DNA from 4 places in the Streptomyces sp. NPDC038707 genome. Region 4 is predicted to be linked to each of the others. Evidence: riboswitches for the same ligand, from Rfam matches in the RefSeq annotation. Region 4 holds a riboswitch; each other region holds the start of a gene.
The links. Region 4 has a riboswitch for cobalamin ahead of AB0E62_RS21415 (iron ABC transporter permease). Riboswitches for the same ligand answer to the same signal wherever they lie in the genome.
Positions count from the first base shown of each region.

Region 1: linked by a shared signal. The riboswitch ahead of AB0E62_RS04255 (HoxN/HupN/NixA family nickel/cobalt transporter) and the one ahead of AB0E62_RS21415 (iron ABC transporter permease) in region 4 are both predicted to bind cobalamin.
Region 2: linked by a shared signal. The riboswitch ahead of AB0E62_RS25555 (cobalamin biosynthesis protein) and the one ahead of AB0E62_RS21415 (iron ABC transporter permease) in region 4 are both predicted to bind cobalamin.
Region 3: linked by a shared signal. The riboswitch ahead of AB0E62_RS19775 (ribonucleoside-diphosphate reductase subunit alpha) and the one ahead of AB0E62_RS21415 (iron ABC transporter permease) in region 4 are both predicted to bind cobalamin.

Region 1 is NZ_JBEZUP010000002.1:360,601-366,262, reverse strand. Features, by position in the region: gene AB0E62_RS04260 (nucleoside hydrolase) at 1-287, shown strand, start outside; gene AB0E62_RS04255 (HoxN/HupN/NixA family nickel/cobalt transporter) at 678-1,787, opposite strand; cobalamin riboswitch at 1,812-1,997, opposite strand; gene AB0E62_RS04250 (metalloregulator ArsR/SmtB family transcription factor) at 2,076-2,426, shown strand; gene AB0E62_RS04245 (glycoside hydrolase family 13 protein) at 2,507-4,165, shown strand; gene AB0E62_RS04240 (hypothetical protein) at 4,200-5,429, opposite strand; gene AB0E62_RS04235 (PP2C family protein-serine/threonine phosphatase) at 5,509-5,662, opposite strand, start outside.
Region 2 is NZ_JBEZUP010000020.1:102,536-108,197, reverse strand. Features, by position in the region: gene AB0E62_RS25575 (class II aldolase/adducin family protein) at 288-944, opposite strand; gene AB0E62_RS25570 (lysozyme) at 1,201-1,938, shown strand; gene AB0E62_RS25565 (inorganic phosphate transporter) at 2,082-3,410, shown strand; gene AB0E62_RS25560 (hypothetical protein) at 3,444-3,671, shown strand; cobalamin riboswitch at 3,824-3,966, shown strand; gene AB0E62_RS25555 (cobalamin biosynthesis protein) at 4,064-5,008, shown strand; gene AB0E62_RS25550 (cobyric acid synthase) at 5,005-5,662, shown strand, end outside.
Region 3 is NZ_JBEZUP010000013.1:134,164-139,825, forward strand. Features, by position in the region: gene AB0E62_RS19775 (ribonucleoside-diphosphate reductase subunit alpha) at 1-1,889, opposite strand, end outside; cobalamin riboswitch at 2,013-2,139, opposite strand; gene mctP (monocarboxylate uptake permease MctP) at 2,512-4,140, opposite strand; gene AB0E62_RS19785 (DUF3311 domain-containing protein) at 4,137-4,400, opposite strand; gene AB0E62_RS19790 (GntR family transcriptional regulator) at 4,535-5,296, opposite strand.
Region 4 is NZ_JBEZUP010000015.1:10,444-16,105, reverse strand. Features, by position in the region: gene AB0E62_RS21425 (ABC transporter substrate-binding protein) at 1-462, opposite strand, end outside; gene AB0E62_RS21420 (ABC transporter ATP-binding protein) at 471-1,238, opposite strand; gene AB0E62_RS21415 (iron ABC transporter permease) at 1,241-2,263, opposite strand; cobalamin riboswitch at 2,403-2,538, opposite strand; gene AB0E62_RS21410 (Sua5/YciO/YrdC/YwlC family protein) at 2,561-3,151, opposite strand; gene AB0E62_RS21405 (hypothetical protein) at 3,253-3,549, opposite strand; gene AB0E62_RS21400 (DUF5133 domain-containing protein) at 4,047-4,301, shown strand; gene AB0E62_RS21395 (GNAT family N-acetyltransferase) at 4,442-5,104, opposite strand; gene AB0E62_RS21390 (AzlD domain-containing protein) at 5,220-5,549, opposite strand; gene AB0E62_RS21385 (AzlC family ABC transporter permease) at 5,542-5,662, opposite strand, start outside.

The DNA of each region.
Region 1 (5,662 bases), on a different contig from region 4:
CCTCGCAGGGCGGGGAGCCGGGGACGGAGGAGGCGGGCGGTCTCGGCGACGCGGGCGCGGTGTGCGCGGTCGCCGATCCGGCGGGGCTCACCACCCGGCTGCTGCCGGTAGAGGTCTGCCTGGCGCCCGGCCCGGCCCGCGGCCAGACCGTCGTGGACCTCAGGCCCGGTCCCGGCGAGGCCGAGATCCACGACGACGGCCCCGAACGAGCCCGGGTGGACGTGGCGTTGGACGTGGACGTGGAGCGGTACGTGAAGCTGTACCTGGAGACGGTGGAACGGTCCTAGGCCCTGCCGGGCGGCGGTCCGGGGCGCGGCGAGGGTTTGGCGTTCGCCGCCTTCCCGCCGCTCGGGCCGGCCGCGCGGCTGCTGCCGGACGGGCTGCCCGGCGCCGGACCGACCGGGGGTGTCCCGGGGCCGCCCGGTCCGGCTCGGCGTGCCGGCCGCGGCGCCGCCCGCGGTCGCCCTGCCGCTCGCCGACCGCTCGGCGCGGGCGCGGCGGCCGCCCGCGCGGACCGGGTGACGGCGGTCCTCCGCGGGGCGGCCGAAAGCCTGGACGGCGGACCGCCGATGGCCTCCGCGCTGTCCCGGCGGATGAGGCCGCCATGACCGTCCTGCCGCCGATGCTCCGCCACACGCCGCCCCAGCCGGTGGTCCGCGCCGCGCTCGCCCGCCGGCTCAGTCGGACGGCGCCGCCCGTACCGCCCAGCGCTCCTCCACCCGTGCCAGCCGCCAGTACGCCAGCGCCGCCGCCCACACCGCCACGAACAGGCCGACGATGAGATAGCCGACGTTGTCCAGGTCGAGGCCGGCCACCCAGCCGGTCACCGGATCGGCGAGGCCGAACTTCTCGTGCACCACGCCGACCAGTTCGATCGTGCCGATGAAGAAGGCCACCGCGATGGACAGGCCGGTGATGGCGAGGTTGTAGAAGACCTTGCGGACGGGGTTGGCGAACGCCCACTGGTAGGCGAAGTTCATGAACGTGCCGTCCAGGGTGTCGAACAGGCTCATCCCGGCGGCGAAGAGCAGCGGCAGGCACAGGATCGCGTACCAGGGCAGGCCGGCCGCCGCGCCCGAACCGGCCATCACCATCAGGGTGACCTCGGTGGCCGTGTCGAAGCCGAGGCCGAAGAGGAAGCCCAGCGGATACATCTGGCCCGGGCGGGAAACGGACTTGGTCAGCCGCCCCAGCAGCCGGTTCATGAACCCCCGTGACTCCAGGTGCCGTTCCAGCTCCGTCTCGTCGTACGCGCCGGCGCGCATCGCCCGGAAGACCTTCAGGATGCCGGCGAGGGCCATCAGGTTCAGGGCGGCGATGAGATAGAGGAAGGACCCGGAGATCGTCGTACCGAGCGCTCCGAGCACCTGGTGGGTGGCGGAACCCTCGTTCATCACCTTCCCGGCCAGCGAGGTGCCGCCCGCGATCAGCAGGGCCAGCAGCACGACCACGCTGGAGTGCCCGAGGGCGAACCAGAAGCCCACCGACACCGGCCGCTTGCCGTCGGCCATCAGCTTGCGGGTGGTGTTGTCGATCGCCGCGATGTGGTCGGCGTCGAAGGCGTGCCGCACACCGAGGGTGTAGGCGGTGATCCCCAGGCCCACGCCGAACACCTGGGAACCCACCTGGTAGTGCCGTGGGGCGACCAGCAGATAGAGGATCCCGAAGGCGACGACGTGCAGGGCGAGGATCACCACCAGCAGCCCCGCCGTCTTGACGGTGTCCTCGCGTCGCCAGCGGAACGAGGGGTGCGCGGACTCGGACAGAGACGTCCCGGGCAGGTTCATATGGTCAGCTCCAGCACCTCGTGGATCTTTCTGAGCTGCCGTGGCCGGTCTCCTGGCTTACGGGTCACACGTCCGCCGTCCCTGCCTTCCCGGTCGTACGACCAGTGGCCCGGCGGTGTGCCGGACGGAACGGGAACTCCCCGATCACAGTGGCGAGGGCCGCGTCGACCTTGCATCGACTTCCCGAGCACCACGGCCCGCCCACCGTAGAGGGGCACGCGGTTTCCTGCATAGCTGCGCATTCACGCAGGTATGCAAGATCACACCGGGGCCTGTCAGGATGGGCGCATGCATCTCGTGCCTGCCGACCGTGCCGATCGTCGGACCATCGACGGTCACCGGGTGTGTGACGCGATCGCCGCCATCGGCGACGCGGGGCGTGTGCGCGCCTGGGCCGGCCGTTTCTCGTTGCTGGCCGACGCCAACCGGCTCGCGCTGCTGCTCGCGCTGCACCGGACCGGACCGCTGGCCGTCTCGGACCTGGCCATCGCCACGGGCATGAACGACCCGGCCGTGTCCCAGGCCCTGCGGCTGCTGCGCGCGGCGGGGGTCGTGGCGGGGGAGAAAGAGGGGCGCGTGGTGCGCTATCGGGTGGTGGACGAGGACGTACGGGGCCTGTTGGAGCACTGCGCCGGCTGATCGCCCCGGAAAAGGTTCCCTTTCGGGCAATGTGGACAGATACAGATTCCGTAACTGTCGTCCGTCCCTAGGGAGCCCGCATGGCAGACCGCCCGCCGGACCTCTCGTCCAGGAACCCCGACTGGTGGCGTCAGGCCGTCATCTACCAGGTGTATCCGCGCAGTTTCGCCGACGCCGACGGCGACGGCCTCGGCGACCTGAGAGGCCTGACCCAGCGGTTGTCCCACCTCGCCGCGCTCGGCGTCGACGCCCTGTGGCTGAGCCCCTTCTACCCCTCCGAACTCGCCGACGGCGGCTACGACGTCATCGACCCGCGCGGGGTCGACGAACGCCTGGGCACCCTGGACGACTTCGGCGCCCTGGTGGGTGAGGCGCACCGGCTGGGGCTGAAGGTCGTCGTGGACATCGTGCCCAATCACACCTCCCATCTGCACCGCTGGTTCCAGGAGGCGCTGCGCGCCGGGCCCGGCTCGGCCGCCCGGGAGCGGTACGTCTTCCGGGCGGGGCGCGGGGCGCACGGCGAACTGCCGCCCACGGACTGGCAGTCGGTGTTCGGCGGCAGCGCCTGGCGGCGGGTGGCCGACGGGGAGTGGTACCTGCACCTGTTCGCCCCCGAGCAGCCCGACCTGAACTGGGACAACGAGGAGGTCCGCGCCGACTTCCGCACCACCCTGCGGTTCTGGTCCGACCGGGGCGTGGACGGCTTCCGCGTGGACGTCGCGCACGGCCTGGCCAAGGACCTCACCGAGCCGCTGCGGGACCTCGGCGCCCTCGGCACGGCCGGTGAGGCGGCCCTGGCGCACCTGCCGCCGGGCAGCCACCCGTACTGGGACCGGGACGAGGTGCACGAGATCTACCGCGACTGGCGCAAGATCTTCGACGCCTACCGCCCGCCGCGCATGGCCGTCGCCGAGGCCTGGGTCCCGGACGACCGCCGGGCCCTGTACGCCCGCCCCGACGAACTCGGCCAGGCCTTCAACTTCGAGTACCTGGAGGCCCGCTGGGACGCGGAGGAGCTGCGCGGGATCATCACCGGGGCGCTGGACACGGCCCGCGCGGCCGGTGCCTCCGCGACCTGGGTGCTGTCCAACCACGACGTCGTACGGCACGCCTCCCGGCTGATGCTGCCGCCCGGCACCGGCCCGGACGCCTGGCTGCTCACCCACGGCACGGCGCCCGCCGTCGATCCGGCGGCCGGACTGCGCCGGGCCCGGGCGGCGACGCTGCTGATGCTGGCGCTGCCCGGCTCGGCGTATCTGTACCAGGGCGAGGAACTCGGCCTGCCCGAGGTCGCCGATCTGCCCACGGAGGTGCTCCAGGACCCGATCTGGGAGCAGACCGGCCACACCCGCAAGGGCCGCGACGGCTGCCGGGTGCCGCTGCCGTGGACGACGACCGGACCGTCGTACGGCTTCGGGCCCGGTGCCGGCTGGCTGCCGCAGCCCGCGTCCTTCGCGGCGTACGCGGTGGAGGCGCAGTCCGGTACGGAGGGCTCCACCCTGGAGCTGTACCGCACGGCCCTGCGGCTGCGCCGCAAGCTGCTGGACGGCGAGACGCTGGCCTGGACCCCGGGCGCGCCCGCCGGCGTGCTGGACTTCACCCGTACCGAGGCCTGGCGCAGCGTCACCAACCTGGGCGACGGGCCGGTGCCGCTGCCGCCCGGCGAGGTCCTGCTGAGCAGCGCACCGTTGCCGGGCGACGGGGTGCTGCCGCCGGACACCACCGTGTGGCTGGCCTGAGCGCTTCCGGCCGGCCCGGGCCCGCTTGCCGGGCCTACGGCGCGGCCTGGAGACGGCCCAGCTGCCGCTGGACGTTCTCCAGCGCGCCGCGCCGGCGCCCGGGCACCCTGAGGCGCAACTCCGCGAGCGCGGGACCGAGTTCGCGGGCCCGCGCGGGGTCCTCGATGCGGCCCCACTGGTGGTGGGCGCGGTCCACGGCCGCCTCCACGGCGGGCGCGTCCGCCGCCTGCCCGGCGGCCAGCCGGGCCTCGGCCACCGCCAGCCAGGCCCGGCAGCTGCGCGCCGGGTCCCCGGCGAACATCGCCAGATCGGCCCGGACCTCCCGCCAGTGCAGCGCCTGCTCGGACCCGCCGCCGTACGCCCGCGCGGCGGCCTCCTCGTACCGCGCGGCCAGTCCGTCCGCCTCGTGATGCCGCCCGCCCTGTACGGCGGCGCTGATGGCGGCATGGGGATCGGCGGCGGGTCCCTCCGCCGCCCCGCCCCGGACGGCCCCGGGCACCGTGACCGTCCCGCCCCGGACCTCGCCGACCGGCACCTCGCCGGGCGGCACCACGCCGGGCGGCACCACGCCGGGCGGCCCGGGGACGCCCCGCCCGGGGCCGTACGGGGCCGCCGGTGCCGCCCCGGCCGCCGTGTGACCCCCCGCGTGCGCGAGCAGCAGGTTGCCCCGGGTCTCCTCCGGGATCCGGCTCAGGGTCTGTTCGTGGAGGGTGGCCAGTGGCGGGCGGTGGCCGCTGCGCAGCAGGGTGGCGACCGTCTTCATGTACGCCGGCCCGGCCAGGCCCCGCCGGGCCGGCGGGGCGACACGGCCGTACACGGCGGTGTACGGGCCGCAGTCCAGGCCGCGCTCGGTGAGGTACTTCCAGGTCTCGGCGTCGGCGTGCAGATCGACGACGAGCGCGGTGTCCGCGGCCGAGCGCAGGCGCAGCTCCTCGCGGATCCAGTGCCAGGGCAGCGCGGTGTAGCGGACGGTCGCCGGGGTGGTGCGGGCCAGGGCCAGATGGGGCCGGTGCTGGCGCCGGTCCAGGTGCAGCTGGCCGGTGACGTACACGGTGAGCGGCCCGGGCGCCGCCGCGGCGGCCCGCAGCCGGGTCAGCACGGCCTGCGGCTCCAGCGGGTCGGCGAGTTCGACGACGTTCGCCGTGTCGGCGCCGGACAGCACGGCGGGGGCGACGGCCGCCAGCACCGGCAGGACGCCGGCCGCGTCCACCAGGCGCCCCCGGCCCACCGGCGAGGCCGCGAGCAGCAGCACCGTTCCGGGCATCGTGCCTCCCCCTGTCACCTGGTCCGCTGGATCCGGTCTTCAGCCAGCACCGTAACCGCTGGCGCCGCGCACCGGGGCCTCAGTACCGCAAACGTCCCTGTTCGAGGTCTTCTCCCGGCGGGCCCCCGCCGCCCGGCAGCCGGCGCACGGCGAAGATCGTGGTGTCATCCGCCAGCCGGCCCCCGGTGTGCCGCAGCACGCCGTCGCGGACCCGGCGCACCAGCCGGTGCGGG
Region 2 (5,662 bases), on a different contig from region 4:
GAGCGGGGCGCGGAGCCCGGGCGGGACGGGCGCGGAGGCCGGACACCGGCGAGCCACGACCGGGCATCCCCGGGGCGCGCCGGGACGGGCCGGGCCGTGCGGGCGCGGTGGAGTGAGGTGAGCGGGGCGGGCCGGGGGCCTGCGGGGTGCGGAGCCGGCCGGATCCGGCGGAGCAGTGCCAGTGCGGCCGGCACGGCTCGGTCGTACGCGGCGCGCAGGGCCGGCAGGGCTCCGTGGAGCGGGGTCGGGCGGGCGCGGTCGGGCGGGCTGGTGTTCGGCAAAAGGGGTCACCTCCGTTGGCCGTACCCCTTCAAGCGTTCCCCGGCCTCCGCCAGTTGTGCCTCGGTGAGCAGGGACGGGCTCAGGCCCGGCACCGAGGACGCCGTCAGCCACAGCCGGCACATCCACTCGAGCTGGGCGGTGCGGTCGTAGGCCTGGTCGAGGCCGGCGCCGTAGGTGACCGTGCCGTGGTTCCGCAGCAGGCAGCCGGAGCGGCCGGCGAGGGCGCGGAGCATGTTCCCGGCCAGCTCGTCGGTGCCGTAGGCGGCGTAGGGGGCGACCCGTACGGGTCCGCCGAGGGCGGCGGCCATGTAGTGGACCAGCGGCAGCTCGGTGACGAGCGTGGAGACCGCGGTGGCGTGCACGGCGTGGGTGTGGACGACCGCGCGGGCGTCGGTGGTGCGGTAGACGGCGAGGTGCATGGGCAGCTCGCTGGTCGGTACGAGCGCGCCGAGCACCTGGCGGCCGGTGAGGTCGACGCCGGTGACGTCGTCGGGGGTGAGCCGGTCGTAGGGGACTCCGGACGGGGTGACCAGCACGAGGTCGCCGAGGCGGGCGGAGACGTTGCCGGAGGTGCCGACCACCAGCCCGTCGGCGACGGTCCGCCGGGCCGTGGCGACCAGCTCCGCCCAGAGCCGCCGCACGTCCTCCCCCGCCTGGGGCATCCCACCGTCTCCGTCGCGTCGCGGTTCAGCCATGCGGTGATCCTGCCACCGGGCGGGCGGGGCGGGGAGCGGGCGGGCCCGGTGTTTCCGGACCGGAAACCGTGCGCTAAATGGGCGGATTCAGGGGTGAAACGCCTGAAATCGCCCTCGATTCCGTGAGCGGCGGACCTTGAATGACTGCTTCCTGCCCGCCCCACGGCCGCCGCCGCCCCCGAGGCCCGGCGCGCCCGTCGTCCGCCACCCCCGGGGGAGTCGCATGGCCCGTGTACCCACCCTTGCCCGCCGCCGCGCGAGCGTCCTCGCGGCGGCCGTGTCGGCGGTCCTCGCCCTCACCGGTCCCGCGACCGCCGCGGCCAAGCCGCCCAAGGGCCACGACGTGTCGTCGCACCAGCGGAAGGTGAACTGGCCGGACGCGCGGAAGAAGGGCGCGCGGTTCGTCTACGTCAAGGCGACCGAGTCCACCGGCTACCGCAACCCCTACTTCGCCGGCCAGTACTCCGGCGCCCGCAAGGCGGGGCTGATCCGGGGCGCGTACCACTTCGCCCTCCCGGACCGGTCCTCCGGCGCCAAGCAGGCCGCCCACTTCGCGCGGCACAACGGCGGCTGGCGGGCGGACGGCTGGACGCTGCCGCCGGCGCTCGACATCGAGTACAACCCGTACAACGCGAAGCGCAAGTGCTACGGGCTGAGCAAGAAGGGCATGGTCGCCTGGATCCGTTCGTTCAGCGACGAGACCCGGCGCCGGACGGGCCGCCGCCCCGTGATCTACACGACGACCCAGTGGTGGAAGCTGTGCACCGGCAACAGCCGCGCCTTCTCCAAGGACCACCCGCTGTGGATCGCCCGGCACGGCACCGCCCGGCCGGGGGCGCTGCCCGGCGGCTGGCGGTACTGGACGTTCTGGCAGTACCGCGTGAAGGGCGCGCTGCCGGGTGACCAGGATCTCTTCAACGGCACCCTGGACCGGCTGCGGATCTTCGCGCGGGCCCGGTAGCCAAGGGGCGCCCGGCACGCCGGGGCGGAACCAGACGCGGGCATGGCGTTACCGACACCACCATGCCCGTCTCAGTTCATCTTCCGTTCACTCAGGTTGCCTACGTTCATCCAGCCAACGACCTCGAACGATTGCCTGGGTAAATGGAAAGCTTCTCGCTGATCCTCGCGATTGTGGTGGTAACCGCACTCGCGTTCGATTTCACGAACGGTTTCCACGACACCGCGAACGCGATGGCCACCACCATCTCCACAGGCGCCCTGAAGCCCAAGATCGCGGTGACCATGTCCGCCGCCCTCAATCTTGTGGGCGCCTTCCTCTCCGTGGAGGTCGCGAACACGATCTCCAAGGGTCTCGTCGACGAGACCGGCATCCGTCCCGAGGTCATCTTCGCCGCCCTGGTCGGCGCGATCCTCTGGAACCTGCTGACGTGGCTGGTGGGCCTGCCCTCCAGTTCCTCGCACGCGCTGATGGGCGGCCTGGTCGGCGCCACCGTCGCCTCCGCCGGCTTCGACGCCGTCCACGGCGGCGTCCTGGTCACCAAGGTGCTGCTGCCGGCCGTCGCCGCGCCGGTCGTGGCGGGCCTCGCCGCGTTCCTGGCCACCCGGCTCTCCTACGGCGTCGGCGGCACCGGCGACAACGACTCCACGCGCAAGGGCTACCGCGTCGGCCAGATCGCCTCCGCCGGCCTCGTCTCCCTCGCGCACGGCACCAACGACGCCCAGAAGACGATGGGCATCATCACCCTCGCGCTGATCGCGGGCGGCTCCCTCGCCCCCGGCTCCAACCCTCCCACCTGGGTGATCCTCTCCGCCGGCCTGGCCATCGCGCTCGGCACCTACATCGGCGGCTGGCGCATCATCCGCACCATGGGCAAGGGCCTGACCGACCTGGAGCCGCGCCAGGGCTTCGCCGCCCAGACCGGCGCCGCGACCGCCATCCTGGCCTCCTCCCACCTCGGCTTCTCCCTCTCCACCACCCATGTCGTCTCCGGCTCGGTGATGGGCGCGGGCCTCGGCCGCAAGGGCGGCGTGGTCCGCTGGTCCACCGCGACCCGCATGGCCGTCGCCTGGGTGCTCACCCTGCCGGCCGCCGCCCTGGTCGGCGCGGGTGCCGAGGCCGTCACCGGCCTCGGTGACGGGGGCACCGCCGCCGTCGCCGTCTTCCTGGTCGCCGCGAGCGCCGCGATCTGGAAGATCTCCCGCCGCGAGGTCGTCGACCACACCAACGTGGTCGAGGAGACCGGCGAGCCGGCCGGTGTCGTCACGGCCGCCATCGCCGCGGTGGCCCCGCCGCCCGCCGGGCCGGTCGCCGACGGCCTGACGGTCCCGGCCGCCGGGGAACTGACGACCGCCGGCCTGACGACCGCCGATCTGACAACCGCCGGTCTGACAACCGCCGGTCTGACGGCCACGATCCCCGCCCCGGCCGCCGAACCGGCCCCCGCCGCCCCGCCGGCCGCCACGGTCTGACCCGCCCGCACGGTTACTGAAGGAAGCATCCCCATGAAGATCGACTGGGCGGCCCTCGGCTCCGTTCTGGGTGTCAGCGTCGCGTTCACGGTGGGCCTGGTGGCCCTGTTCACCCTCGGCATCAACGGGCTGTCCCGCCGCGAGCGGGCCACGGCCCAGGGCGGCTCCGCCGCGCTCGCCGTCACCGGCGCGTACGTCTGCTTCGCGGCCTGCGCGGCGGCCGTGGCCTACGGCATCTACCTGATCGTGGGCAAGGGCTGACCGCCCGCCCCTGACCGCCCGCCCCTGATCCCCGCCCACGCCCCGCGGCCGGCCCACCAGCCCGGCCGCGGGGCGGACGCGTGTCCGCCCGGTGCCCCGGCGATGTGGGCCTCAGCACAGTCGGGCACCCCAGGTCAAAGGCAAGTTGACGGCCCTTCCGGACACGTGGTGGACTGCCCGGGCCATGTACGGCGGCAGCAGAGGAAGCCGGTGCGAATCCGGCGCGGTCCCGCCACTGTCACCGGGGAAGAACCCCCGGGAGCCAGGAACTCTCGCCGCCGGAATCCGTCGAACCAGGGCGTGGACACCCTGAGTGAGGACATGAATCGCCATGCTCGGCTGCCGAAGGACCCGTACCAGGAACGCCCCTGTGCCCACGGCCGGCTGAGCCGATGGGTGCCGACCGCACATACGCGTACGGCGCCGCCGCCGGCGTCCTCGGCGATCTGCTCCTCGGCGATCCCCGCCGCGGACACCCGGTCGCCGCGTTCGGCCGCGCGGCCACGGCCGTGGAAGGCGCGTTGTGGCACGACCACCGCGGCTGGGGCGCCGTGCACACCGCCGTATGCGCCGGTGGCTCCGTCGCACTCGGGGCGCTGGCCGCACGCGCCGTACGCCCCTCCCGTACCGCCTCCGTCGCGCTGACCGCCGCCGCCACCTGGGCCGTCATCGGCGGCACCTCGCTCGCCCGCGAGGCCGACGCGATCGGGCGCGCCCTGGCGGCGGGGGACGTCGAGGCCGCCCGCGCCCGGCTGCCCCACCTGTGCGGCCGGGACCCGCAGGCGCTGGACGCGGACGGGATGGCCCGGGCCGTGGTCGAGTCGGTCGCCGAGAACACCTCCGACGCCGTGGTCGGCGCCCTGGTGTGGGGAGCCGTGGCCGGGGTGCCGGGGCTGCTCGGGTTCCGCGCCGTCAACACCCTGGACGCCATGGTGGGCCACAAGTCGCCCCGCCACCGCCGCTACGGCTGGGCCTCCGCCCGCCTCGACGACGTCGCCGGCTGGCCGGGCGCCCGGCTCACCGCCGTCCTCGCCACCGTCGCCGGACCCGACCCGCGCGGCGCCCTGCGCGCCTGGAGGGCCGACGCCCGCAAGCACCCGAGCCCCAACGCCGGCCCCGTGGAGGCCGCGTTCGCGGGCGCCCTCGGCGTCCGGCTGGGCGGGACGCTCTCCTACGGCGGCCGGGTCGAACACCGGCCCGTACTCAACGGCGGCACCGGACGCCCGGTCCGGATCACCGACATCGACCGGGCCGTACGGCTCTCCCGCCGCGTCGGCCTGCTCGCCCTCGGCACCACGCTCGCCGCGCGCGCACTCCTGAAAGGACGTGGGAAGTGAACGGTGGCCTCCTCGTGGCCGGCACCACCTCGGACGCCGGCAAGAGCGTCGTGACGGCCGGGATCTGCCGGTGGCTGGTCCGCCAGGGCGTGAAGGCGGCGCCGTTCAAGGCGCAGAACATGTCCCTGAACTCGTTCGTGACCCGGGAGGGCGCGGAGATCGGCCGGGCCCAGGCGATGCAGGCCCAGGCCTGCCGGATCGAGCCGACCGCGCTGATGAACCCGGTGCTGCTCAAGCCCGGCGGCGAGCAGAGCAGCCAGGTCGTGCTGCTCGGCAAGCCGGTGGGCGAGCTGAGCGCGCGCGGCTACCACGGCGGGCGCCAGCAGCGGCTGCTGGGTACGGTGCTCGACTGCCTGGCCGAACTGCGGGGCACGTACGACGCGGTGATCTGCGAGGGGGCGGGCAGCCCGGCCGAGATCAACCTGCGGCGGACCGACATCGTCAACATGGGCATCGCGCGGGGCGCGCGGCTGCCCGTGCTGGTGGTCGGCGACATCGACCGCGGAGGCGTCTTCGCGTCCTTCTTCGGCACGGTCGCCCTGCTCTCGCCCGAGGACCAGGAACTCGTCGCCGGATTCCTCGTGAACAAGTTCCGCGGTGACGTCAGCCTGCTCGAACCCGGCCTGGACATGCTCCACGGCCTCACCGGGCGGC
Region 3 (5,662 bases), on a different contig from region 4:
GACACCTGCGGCTCGATGCACTCGTACACACCGGCGATGGACGCGATGGTGGCCGTCGGCGCGATCGCCAGCAGCAGCGAGTTGCGCATGCCCGTGTCCGCGACCCGCTCGCGCAGGGCCTCCCAGCGCTCCGGCCAGGTGAACTCGACCCCGTAGTGGTCGGGGTGCAGCACGCCCCGGGCCGTACGGGTCTTCTCCCAGGCGGGCAGCGGGCCGCTCCGCTCGGCGAGGTCGGCGGAGGTCTCGTACGCGGCGAGCATGATCCGCTCGGCGATCCGCGTGGACAGCGCTTTGGCCTCGGCCGAGTCGAACGGCAGCCGCAGCTTGAAGAAGACGTCTTGGAGGCCCATCGCGCCCAGACCGACCGGCCGCCACTTGGCGTTGGAACGCCCCGCCTGCTCGGTCGGGTAGAAGTTGATGTCCACCACGCGGTCGAGGAAGGTGACGGCCGTGCGGACGGTGGCGTCCAGCCGCTCCCAGTCGATGTCCCCGTCCCGGACGAACGCGCCGAGGTTGACCGAGCCGAGGTTGCAGACGGCCGTCTCGCCGTCGTCCGTGACCTCCAGGATCTCGGTGCAGAGGTTGGAGGAGTGGATGACGTTGCCGGGCTCGGCCGTCTGGTTGGCGGTGCGGTTGGCGGCGTCCTTGAAGGTCATCCAGCCGTTGCCGGTCTGCGCCAGGGTGCGCATCATCCGGCCGTACAGCTCCCGCGCGGGCAGTGTCTTCCTGGCCAGGCCGGCGGCCTCCGCCTCGCGGTAGGCGGCGTCGAAGTCCTCGCCCCACAGGTCGACGAGTCCGGGGACGTCGGCGGGGGAGAACAGGGACCACTGCGCGTCGGCGTTGACCCGGCGCATGAACTCGTCGGGGACCCAGTGGGCCAGGTTGAGGTTGTGGGTACGGCGGGCGTCCTCGCCGGTGTTGTCCCGCAGTTCGAGGAACTCCTCGATGTCGGAGTGCCAGGTCTCCAGGTAGACGGCGGCGGCGCCCTTGCGCCGGCCGCCCTGGTTCACGGCGGCGACCGAGGCGTCCAGGGTCTTCAGGAACGGCACGATCCCGTTGGAGTGCCCGTTCGTCCCCCGGATCAGCGAACCGCGCGAACGGACACGGGAGTACGACAGCCCGATGCCGCCGGCGTGCTTCGACAGCCGGGCCACCTGGTGGTAGCGGTCGTAGATGGAGTCCAGCTCGTCCAGCGGGGAGTCCAGCAGGTAGCAGGACGACATCTGGGGGTGGCGGGTGCCGGAGTTGAACAGGGTGGGGGAGGAGGGCAGGTAGTCCAGGCGGCTCATCAGGCCGTACAGGTCGGCGACCTCGTCCACGGAGCGGGCCGTGTCGTCCTCGGCGAGGCCGCTCGCGACGCGGAGCATGAAGTGCTGGGGCGTCTCGATGACCCGGCGGGTGATCGGGTGGCGCAGCAGGTAGCGGCTGTGCAGGGTGCGCAGGCCGAAGTAGCCGAAGCGGTCGTCGGCGCCCTCCGCGACGGCGGTCTCCACCAGCGCGTCCAGCCGCTCGGCGTGGGCGCGCACGAACGCGGCGGTGCGGTCGGCGACCAGGCCCTCGCGGTGCCCGACCGTGATCGACCCGGTGAAGGAGGTCACGCCCTGGGAGGCGGCCTCGGCTCGGATGGCGAGGGTCAGCAGCCGGGCGGCCAGCCTGGAGTAGGCGGGGTCCTCGGCGATCAGGCCGGCGGCGGCCTCCGTGGCCAGCTCGCGCAGCTCCGCCTCGTCGGCCCGCGCGGACCGGCCGCGCAGCGCGGCGGCGGCGGCCCGTCCGGGATCGGCGTCGGGCAGATCGGCGGTCAGCTCGGACAGGGTCCGCAGCAGTGCGGCACCGGGACCGTCGGTCTCCGGTGCGCTGACCGAAGCCGGGTCGGCTGGCGCGATGGTCACGTGGGGGTCTCCCTCGCTCGGCACGGGGCCTGGCGGAGGGCAGGGGGCGACCACGAGCGCGCACGGCGCCGCGTCCACCGGCCCACTCCACGAGGCCCGGACGTCGGAACGCACCCGGGCCGGGACGGCCGGGTGGGCTGCGGCAGGTCTTCGGACTGAACAGGCGTGCGAGCACGCGAGTACACCGTTGCGGGACAGTTCCGGATTCGCACCGGATTCCCCTGCGACGACAGCGAGGACGAGCATACATCTAGTGCCGGGCTTCCCCGTCACCCCCAGATGTTGTGCCGGCGCGGCTTCACCGGGCCAACACGCGGACCGGCGGCGCGATCCCGGGCCGGCCCGGGCAGCGGATTTTGGCCCCGCTCCGGGGTGCGCGCGTGCGCGAACACGGCGGCCGGCGCGCGTGCTTCGCGAACGCTCGCCGAGTGCTTCGCGGCGGTGGAGAGCGCGACCCGGACGCGGACCCGACGGCGACGGCCCGGCCCCGCACCGGCGCCCCGCCGGTCCTTGGGCCGCCCGGCCCCGCGTCGACGGTGCCGGGCGGGTACGACGACGGGCCGCCGGTCGTCGTGCTCCCGGCGGCCCGTCGCAGTGGGGCCCTGAGTCCGTGCGGGCGTGGTCAGTGACCGGCGCCGGCCGTGGCGGGCGGCAGTTCCACCTGGACGCCCGGGTCACCGGAGTCCGCGGTGTAGTCCTCCGGCTTGGTCTCGTCGATGCCCTCGGGGGCCTTCACGGCCTTCAGGACGAACGTCAGCACCACGGTGACCACGACGTTCAGCACGAACGCCATCAGGCCGATGTAGCCGATCTCGCCGATGCCGGGGATCTCCTTCGCGGAGCCGCCGAAGTGCTTCTGCGTCGGCGAGGCCACCCCGTACGCGGCGACCGTGCCGTAGACCATGCCGACCGCCCAGCCGGCCAGCAGCGCCCAGCGGTGGAACCAGCGGGTGAACAGACCGCCGACCAGGGCCGGGAACGTCTGCATGATCCAGATGCCGCCCAGCAGCTGGAAGTTGATGGCGACGGTCTTGTCCATGGTGAGGACGAAGACCAGCGCGCCGACCTTCACCAGCAGGGAGACCAGCTTGGAGACCTTGGTCTCCTCCGCGGCCGTCGCGTTCGGCTTGATGAAGTCCTTGTAGATGTTGCGGGTGAAGAGGTTGGCCGCCGCGATGGACATGATCGCCGCCGGGACCAGGGCGCCGATGCCGATCGCCGCGAACGCCACGCCCGTGAACCAGTCCGGGAACATGTCCTCGAACAACTGCGGGATGGCCAGCTGGCCGTTGGAGACCTTCACCCCGGCCGCGATCGCCATGAAGCCCAGCAGCGCCAGCAGGCCCAGCATCAGGGAGTACAGCGGCAGGATCGTGGTGTTGCGGCGGATCACCTCACGGCTCCGGGACGAGAGGGTCGCGGTGATCGAGTGCGGGTACATGAACAGCGCGAGCGCCGACCCGAGCGCCAGCGTGGCGTACGTCCACTGGCCCGCCTCCGGCGGCGCGAGCGCCCCGCGCGGCTTGCCGGTGGCCGGGTTGACCTGGCTGAACGCGTGGCCCGCCTTGGCGAAGATGTCGTCGAAGCCGCCCAGCTTGATCGGGATGTAGATGATCGCCACCGCGATGACGATGTAGATCAGCGTGTCCTTGACGAACGCGATCAGCGCGGGCGCGCGCAGGCCGGAGGAGTAGGTGTAGGCCGCCAGCACACCGAAGGCGATGAGCAGCGGCAGGTCCTTGACGAACCAGTTGGTGTCCTCGCCGCCGCCGACGCCCATCACGTCCAGCACGGCCTGGATGCCGACGAGCTGGAGCGCGATGTACGGCATCGTCGCCAGGATGCCGGTCACCGCCACCGCCAGCGACAGGCCCTTGGAGCCGAACCGGCCGCGCACGAAGTCGGAGGTCGTGACGTAGCCGTGGCGGTGCGAGACCGACCACAGGCGGGGCAGGAAGGTGAAGATCAGCGGGTACACCAGGATCGTGTACGGCACCGCGAAGAAGCCGGACGCGCCCGCCGCGTAGATCGCCGCCGGCACGGCGACGAAGGTGTACGCCGTGTACAGGTCACCACCGAGCAGGAACCAGGTGATCCAGGTACCGAACGACCGCCCGCCCAGGCCCCATTCGTCCAGGGAGTGCTCGTTCTCGGCCCTGCGCCAGCGCGCGGCCAGGAAGCCCAGGACCGTGACGGCCAGGAAGAAGAAGATGAAGACGCCGAGCGCGACGCCGTTGACTCCGTCCTTCACTTCGCCACACCCCCGCTCGCTTCCTTGCGGGAGCGCTGGTCATGCTGCCAGAGCTTGTACGCCAGCATGGTGAGCGCCGTGGAGATCAGGACCCAGAGCATCTGGTACCAGTAGAAGAACGGGATCCCGATGAGCGTGGGATCGACCTTGGCGTACGAGCCGACCCACAGCATCGCCACGAAGGGCGCGACGAGACACAGGGCGATGATCACCCTGACCGGTGTCACCACCGGTGGTCTCACTTCTGGCGTTTCGGACATGCCACGGCTCCGTCCCCTCGCTGATCACCTGTGCAATGAGCTGGAAATGTAGGTGACCACGTCAAGACAGCGAAAGCCCCCGTCCGCATATCGGTATATCGATTCAGCGAACGTGTCCCTCGGGTGCCCGGCCGTTACTCCACAGGCCGCTTGAGGCGGGCGACGAACTTGTAACGGTCGCCGCGGTAGACCGAGCGCACCCACTCCACCGGCTTGCCCTCGAGGTCCAGCGAGTGGCGGGAGAGCATCAGCATCGGCAGGCCGACGTCGGTGCCGAGCAGCCCGGCCTCGCGGGGGGTGGCCAGGGAGGTCTCGATGGTCTCCTCGGCCTCGGCGAGATGGACGTCGTAGACCTCGGCGAGCGCGGTGTACAGCGAGGTGTACTTCACCAGCGAGCGCCGCAGGGCGGGGAACCGCTTGGCCGACAGATGGGTGGTCTCGATCGCCATCGGCTCACCGTTGGCCATGCGCAGCCGCTCGATGCGCAGCACCCGGCCGCCGGAGGTGATGTCGAGCAGCCCGGCGAGCCGGTCGTCGGCCGTGACGTACCCGATGTCCAGCAGCTGCGAGGTCGGCTCCAGGCCCTGCGCCCGCATGTCCTCGGTGTAGGAGGTGAGCTGGAGGGCCTGGGAGACCTTGGGCTTGGCCACGAAGGTGCCCTTGCCCTGGATGCGTTCGAGCCGGCCTTCCACGACCAGCTCTTGCAGGGCCTGGCGGACCGTGGTGCGGGACGTGTCGAACTCGGCGGCCAGCGTGCGTTCGGGCGGGACCGGCGTACCCGGCGCCTGGGTCTCCGTCATGTCGAGCAAGTGCTTCTTCAAGCGGTAGTACTTCGGCACACGCGCGGTACGGGTGGTGCCGGCCTCGTTCTCCGCACTGCTGACGTCGGTGCTCATGCTCTGCCTTCCCGGCTCCGAATGCCGAAAGCGACCGACATCCCATCGGCCACGGCTCACATCGTGGCACGGGTTGCTCTGCCAGCACTCCACCCGCACGCTCCGTGATCCCCTCTGTATACCGCCGCACCCGCTGTTGGTCTAGTCCATCGCCCCGGCGGGAGTCGGGATGGCGCCAAGCCGGGCCAGGGGCCAGAGCCACACCGGCGCCTGGACCAGGACGGGAAGGGCGAGCGCACGGCTCGGCACCGGAGCGCGCAGCCGAGCATCGCTCCGCCGGAGGCGCGGGCTTCTCCGCCGACGCCACGCCCGCCCCGTCGTCCCGCCGCGCCCCGAATGCCGGGGGCCGGTACCCTGCGCGCGCCC
Region 4 (5,662 bases):
GCCGTTGCGGCAGGACTCGGTGAGGATGTACGACGGGATGCCGAGCTTCTCCAGGGCGTCGGGGGTGAAACCGCCGTCCTCGCGGAAACCGTAGTTCCAGCCGGCGAAGACGAGGTCGGCGCGGGCATCGAGGACGTTCTCCTTGGTGAGCTGGTCCTTGGACAGCCATGTCGTCTTCTCGTAGCCGTCCTTCCACGGCACACCGCGCAGGTCTCCCTTCTCGTCGGGCATGGCGAAGCCGGCCATGCGGTCCTCCAGACCCAGGGCGAACATCAGCTCCGTGATGCCGACGTCGTTGGTGACGACCCGCTCGGGGACCTTGTCGTAGGTCACCCGGCGACCGCAGTTGGTCAGGGTGACCGATGTCGAGGTCTTCGCGTTCCGCGACGGCTCGACCGAGGCACCGCAGCCGGTGGCGGTGGCGGCGAGACAGAGGGCGGTGGCGAGGAGTCGCTTGCGCATGGCGTCCTTCAGAGGGTGGTCGGGAGCAGGTCGAACAGCAACTGGCGGACGCCCGTCGCGGGGTGTCGGACGGTGTGGGCCCGGACGCCGAACACCTCTGCCAGCAGCGGGGGTTCGAGGACGTCGTGGGGTGGCCCGGAGGCGATGATCCGGCCGCCGTCGAGGACGTACAGGACATCGCAGTGGGCTGCCGCCAGGTTGAGGTCGTGGAGGGCGGCCAGTACGGTCAGGCCACTGCCGCGGACCAGGGACAGGACGTCCAGCTGATGGGCGATGTCGAGGTGGTTGGTGGGTTCGTCGAGGATCAGGACGCGGGGCTGCTGGGCGAGGGCGCGGGCGAGGAGGACGCGTTGCTTCTCGCCGCCCGACAGGCCGGGGAACCCGCGGTCGGCGAGGTGCGCGACGCCGGTGCGTTCCATCGCCCGGGCGCAGATCTCCCGGTCCGAGGCGGCCGTGCGGCCCTGGTGCGGCAGCCGTCCCATGGCGACCACCTCGGTGACGGTGAAGTCGAACTCGGCCGAGGATTCCTGCGGCAGCGCGGCCAGCACCCGGGCGGCGGCCCGGGGGTCCATGGCGTGCAGGTCACCGCCGTCCAGTCGCACCACTCCCCCGGACGGCCGCAGGGCCCGGTAGGCGGAGCGCAGCAGGGTCGTCTTGCCGCTGCCGTTGGGGCCGACGAGTCCGACGAACGCCCCGCTGTCCACGGTCAGGTCGACGTGCTCGACCAGGCGGGTTCCGGCGGCCTCGATCGTGACGTCGTCGATGTCGAGTCGCATGCTCAGCGCCCTCCGAACGCGTAGCCGCCCCGCCGCATCAGCAGCAGGAACGCGGGCACACCGACCACCGCGGTGATCACTCCGACCGGCAGCTCGGCCGGGGCGAACACCAGCCGGGACAGCACGTCGGCCCACACCAGCAGTACGGCCCCGGCGAGCGGGGCGACGGCCAGCACGCGCCGGTGGTCGGCGCCGACCAGCATCCGCGCGACGTGCGGCACCATCAGTCCTACGAATCCGATGGCACCGCTGACCGCCACCACCGTCCCGGTCACGGCCGCGGTGACGAGGAACAGCTCCCGGCGGAGCCGGGCCGGTCCGACGCCGAGCGCGGCCGCGGTCTCGTCGCCCATGGCGAGCGCGTTGAGCGCCTCGGCCCGCCGGCGCAGCCAGGCCCATCCGGCCGCCACGGTGACGGCGGCGAGCGGCACCTGGGCCCAGGTGGCGCCGCCCAGGCTGCCGAGCAGCCACATCATCGCCGACCTGGCCGCCTCGCCCCGGGCCGCGCCGAACACCATGACCGTGGTGACGGCCTGGAAGCCGTACGCCAGTGCCGTGCCGGTCAGGATCAGCCGCAGCGGTGACAGGCCCTGCGGGGAGCGGGCCACGGCGTACACGAGCGCCATGGCCGCGAGTGCCGAGACGAAGGCCGAGGCGGACAGCGCCCAGACCCCGAGCCCGGCGAACGCGCCGAGGAGGATGACGGCGTTGGCGCCCACCGCCGCGCCCGAGGAGATGCCGAGGACGAACGGGTCGGCCAGCGCGTTGCGCACCAGGGCCTGCACGGCGACACCGACGGCCGCGAGGCCCGCTCCGACGGTGGCGCCGATCAGCACCCGGGGCAGCCGGATCTCCCACACGATGGTGTAGGCGGCCGCGTCGCTCGCGCGTACGGTGCCGCCGGTGAGCCCGGCCCACAGGAAGCGCGGCACCTCCGCCCCGCCGATCCCGGCGGCGCCCAGCGTCACACCGGCGACGAGCGACACCAGGAGCAACAGCAGCAGTAACAGGCTGAGCGGCAGCACGGGTATGCGGCTGGGGGCGGTCCTTCGGCGCACGGGTGGGCCGTCCTTCACACGGGCCGCCTGCTGGACGTCGAGCAGGAGCAGCCCGCGCGGCCGTACCCGGCCGGCGATCCCCTCTCGCAGTCCACGGCGAGCAGTCAACGGGTCGACATGCCCCCGCAGGCGATCGGGCTCGCACGGCACTCCTGGAGGGCGGTGCCGTGCACACCGTTGCGGGTCAGCGCCGGACTCTCACCGGACTTCCCCCACGGAGGGCTGGGCAAGCCTAACAAACAGCCCCCGAGGCCCCTTTCGGCGCTAACGCGGATCGGTGTAGCGGCTGGTGAGGTGGCTGAGGTAGTCGTCGGCAGTGGCGTAGGGCCGGTCCTGGGCGCCGTGGCGGTGCAGTTCGAGGCGGCCGTCGGGGTGGACGCGCACGGTGGTCGTGGCCCTCCGCGGTCCGTCGGCCGGCGGGACCGCCTGGCCGGGGGCGAGTTCTTCCAGGACGGCGACTGTCTCGGGGAACATCGCCAGCGCTTCCGCACTGGTGGTGGCGGGTGGACGGCCGGTGCGGTTGGCGCTGCTCGCGTAGAGGACGGGGTGCTCGTCCAGCAGGGGGCGCAGCGGCTGCCAGCGGGCGCCGAAAAGCAGCATCCAGCCGTCTTTGACCGCTGGGCTCAGCCAGGCCGGCCGGCCGGTGTCCTGGCGCAGCGGCAGGAGCACGGTGAGGTGTTCTTCGGCCAGGAGCCGTCGGGCCGTCCGGCTGCTGCCGGGGTCCAGATCCCAGTGGCGGGCGAGGGTGTCGAGGGTGTCGGGGTGGTGGGCCCACAGGGCGACCGGCTGGTCGGCGGGCCGGGCCTTGGCCTCGTTGACCGTACGGGGCCGTGTGGCGGTGACGACGCGCGTCAGGGGCGCCGGGTTGGGCAGAACGACGGCTCGGCCGGCGGCGAGGGCCTGGCGTACCGCCGTGAGGGGAACCGTCGTGGACTGCTGGGGGCTGCTGACCGGTTTCAGGGCTGGCTCCTCGCGGTGGCGTGGGTGAGGCCGTCAAGGTAGTCGGTGAACGCGTCGCCGTCGATGACGGCCCGGCCGGTCCGGAAGGCACGGTTCTTGGCCCGTGTCAGGGCCGTACGGTTCTGGTCATGGTCCAGGCTGTGACCGAGGCGGGCGGCGCCGACGGTGACGACGCGGGCACTGGCCGGCCGGGCGAGGACCACGCTCGGGGTGGAGACCACGTGCCGTACACCGTCCGCGCCGGACAGGCCGCCCGTCTCCCGTGCCAGCCGTACTCTCGCGGCGGCCGTCATCGGTCTCCGGGGCGATCTCCATGGCCGCGTACGGGCTGGTCGTCCGGGCCCCGGCCCACGGCGACGTGACCGCCGTCGCGGCCTTGCGCTAGACCGGCATCCTCGTCGCCGCCGTCCTCGCCGCCCTGTTCCTCCGCGAGCCCTCCGGCCGTGCCCGGCCGGCGGCCGGGGCGGTGGTGCCGGCCGGTATCGGCCTCATGCGCCACTGACATGGTGGACGCGCGTACGAGGAACCTGAGAGCCTGTCAGCCGAGGGCCGGGGGTATCCGACGGGTCGCCACGCGACCGGGACCGACGTCCTTCCCGGAGGACGTCCTTCCTCGAATCCGCAGTGACCTGCGCGAGCCCTTGACCGCGGCCACGGCGTGCGCGACAAGAACCGTGCATAGAACGGTCTCGCGGGGGCAGACGCCCCCCTGAAAAGAGCCGGCTGACACGTGCGCTCCCGGATGGCGGGGCCCGAGGGGACAGCCGGCGTTGGGAGAGGGATTGTGACTGTGCTGCCGCCCGCGGAGAAGGAACTACGCGCGGTACTGGCCCGCTTCGCCGAGGCCCGCTTCCGCCACGACCTGCAACCCACGGGTCGTTCGAGCCGGGAACTCGATGAAGCCTCCCGCAGGTTGTGCGCCCTGACCGTCACCACCACCGTGGACCAGGCCCTCGCCGCAGCCGACGCCCTCCTCGACCGGCTGCGGGCGGATCGCCGGGCCGACCGCCGAGCCCAGCGGACGCCGTGGAGTCCGGCAGCCTGACGGAACGGCACCGGTCGACCGGTCACGCGTGACGCGGCCGACGGGTCGCCGGCGCGGAACACCGGAAGCCGCACCGGACAGCAGTCCGGCCCCGGCCCTCCGCGCCGGCAGCCCGTCGGCGCCGGCGGGAAGGCCCCCGACTAGGCTCCGTCGTCTCCCCCGTCCCGGACGGCGGCGCTCAGCGGAGCCACCACCCGCCAGCCCAAGGTGGCGTACAGCGCCCGGCCCTCCTCGGTCGCGCCCAGCACGGCCGCCCGCGCGCCCTGACGGGCCGCGGCTCCGGCGAGCGTGCCCATCACGACGCGCCCGAGTCCCCGGCGCTGATGCGCCCGGTGCGTCTCCACCTGGTCGACGACGGCGGTCGGGCCGGTCATCGCGATCTGCCCGCGCGCGGCGAGGGCGCCGTCGGCGGTACGCACCACCACGCGGGTGACATCGGCCCGCTCCCAGCTCTGCAGCCGGTAGCCGTCAGGGAGGCCGGGCGGGGCCTCCACAGCGCTCAACCGGGCGGCCATGAGGGCGGCGTGGCCGTCCAGGAGGACCCAGCCGGGCGGCAGCCACGCCTGCAGGGTCCGGGCCGGCACGAACACCTTGAGGGCGATGCCGGGTGCGGTGGTGTCGTCCGCCAGCTTGCGGACGGTCGCCTCGTCGTCGGCGGCCACGACGTGCCGGGCCACTTCCCTGGGCGAGCCCACGTCCACGGTGAACCCCCAGGGCTGGGGCGTCGGCGGGGCGGCACCACGCGATACGACCCATCCCTCGACCCACGCGTGCACCGCCTCGGCGGTGGTCCTGAACGGCACGGCCCCTCCCTGTGGTGGTAATAGGTGCCTGGCGATGCGAGTCATTACATCATGAAGGCCGGCGCAAGGGCCGGGAGGAGCGGGCGGAGTACCGGCGAGTGGGAGGCGCCCCCGGTCAGTGTGCGAAGACCGTGCTGGACAGGATGACGTGGACTGCGGTGCCGCCGAGAATGCTCAACAGGGCGTTGCGGCGCCACAGATGCAGGCCGACGGTGACGGACAGGGCGGCCGCCGGGGCTGTGGCGCGGGCCTCGGCCACCGGGAGGTCACGCAGGCAGTAGACGACCAGGATCACCATGACGCCGCCGGGCATACGGGTGCTGAGGAACCGCACGGTGGCACTGGCCCGCAGGGGAGCCAGCACCACGAACGGCAGGGCACGCAGGGCCCAGGTGACGGCGGCGGTGACGAGGATGGCGGCGACGGCGTAGCCGGTGTCAGACATGAGCACGCTTCCTGCCAGTGGCGAAGTGGCGGGTCAGGAGAGTGGCGGTGAACAGGGCGAAGGCGGCCGGCAGCATCTGGGACGGGATCAGCAGCCGGGCGGCCAGGGCGCTG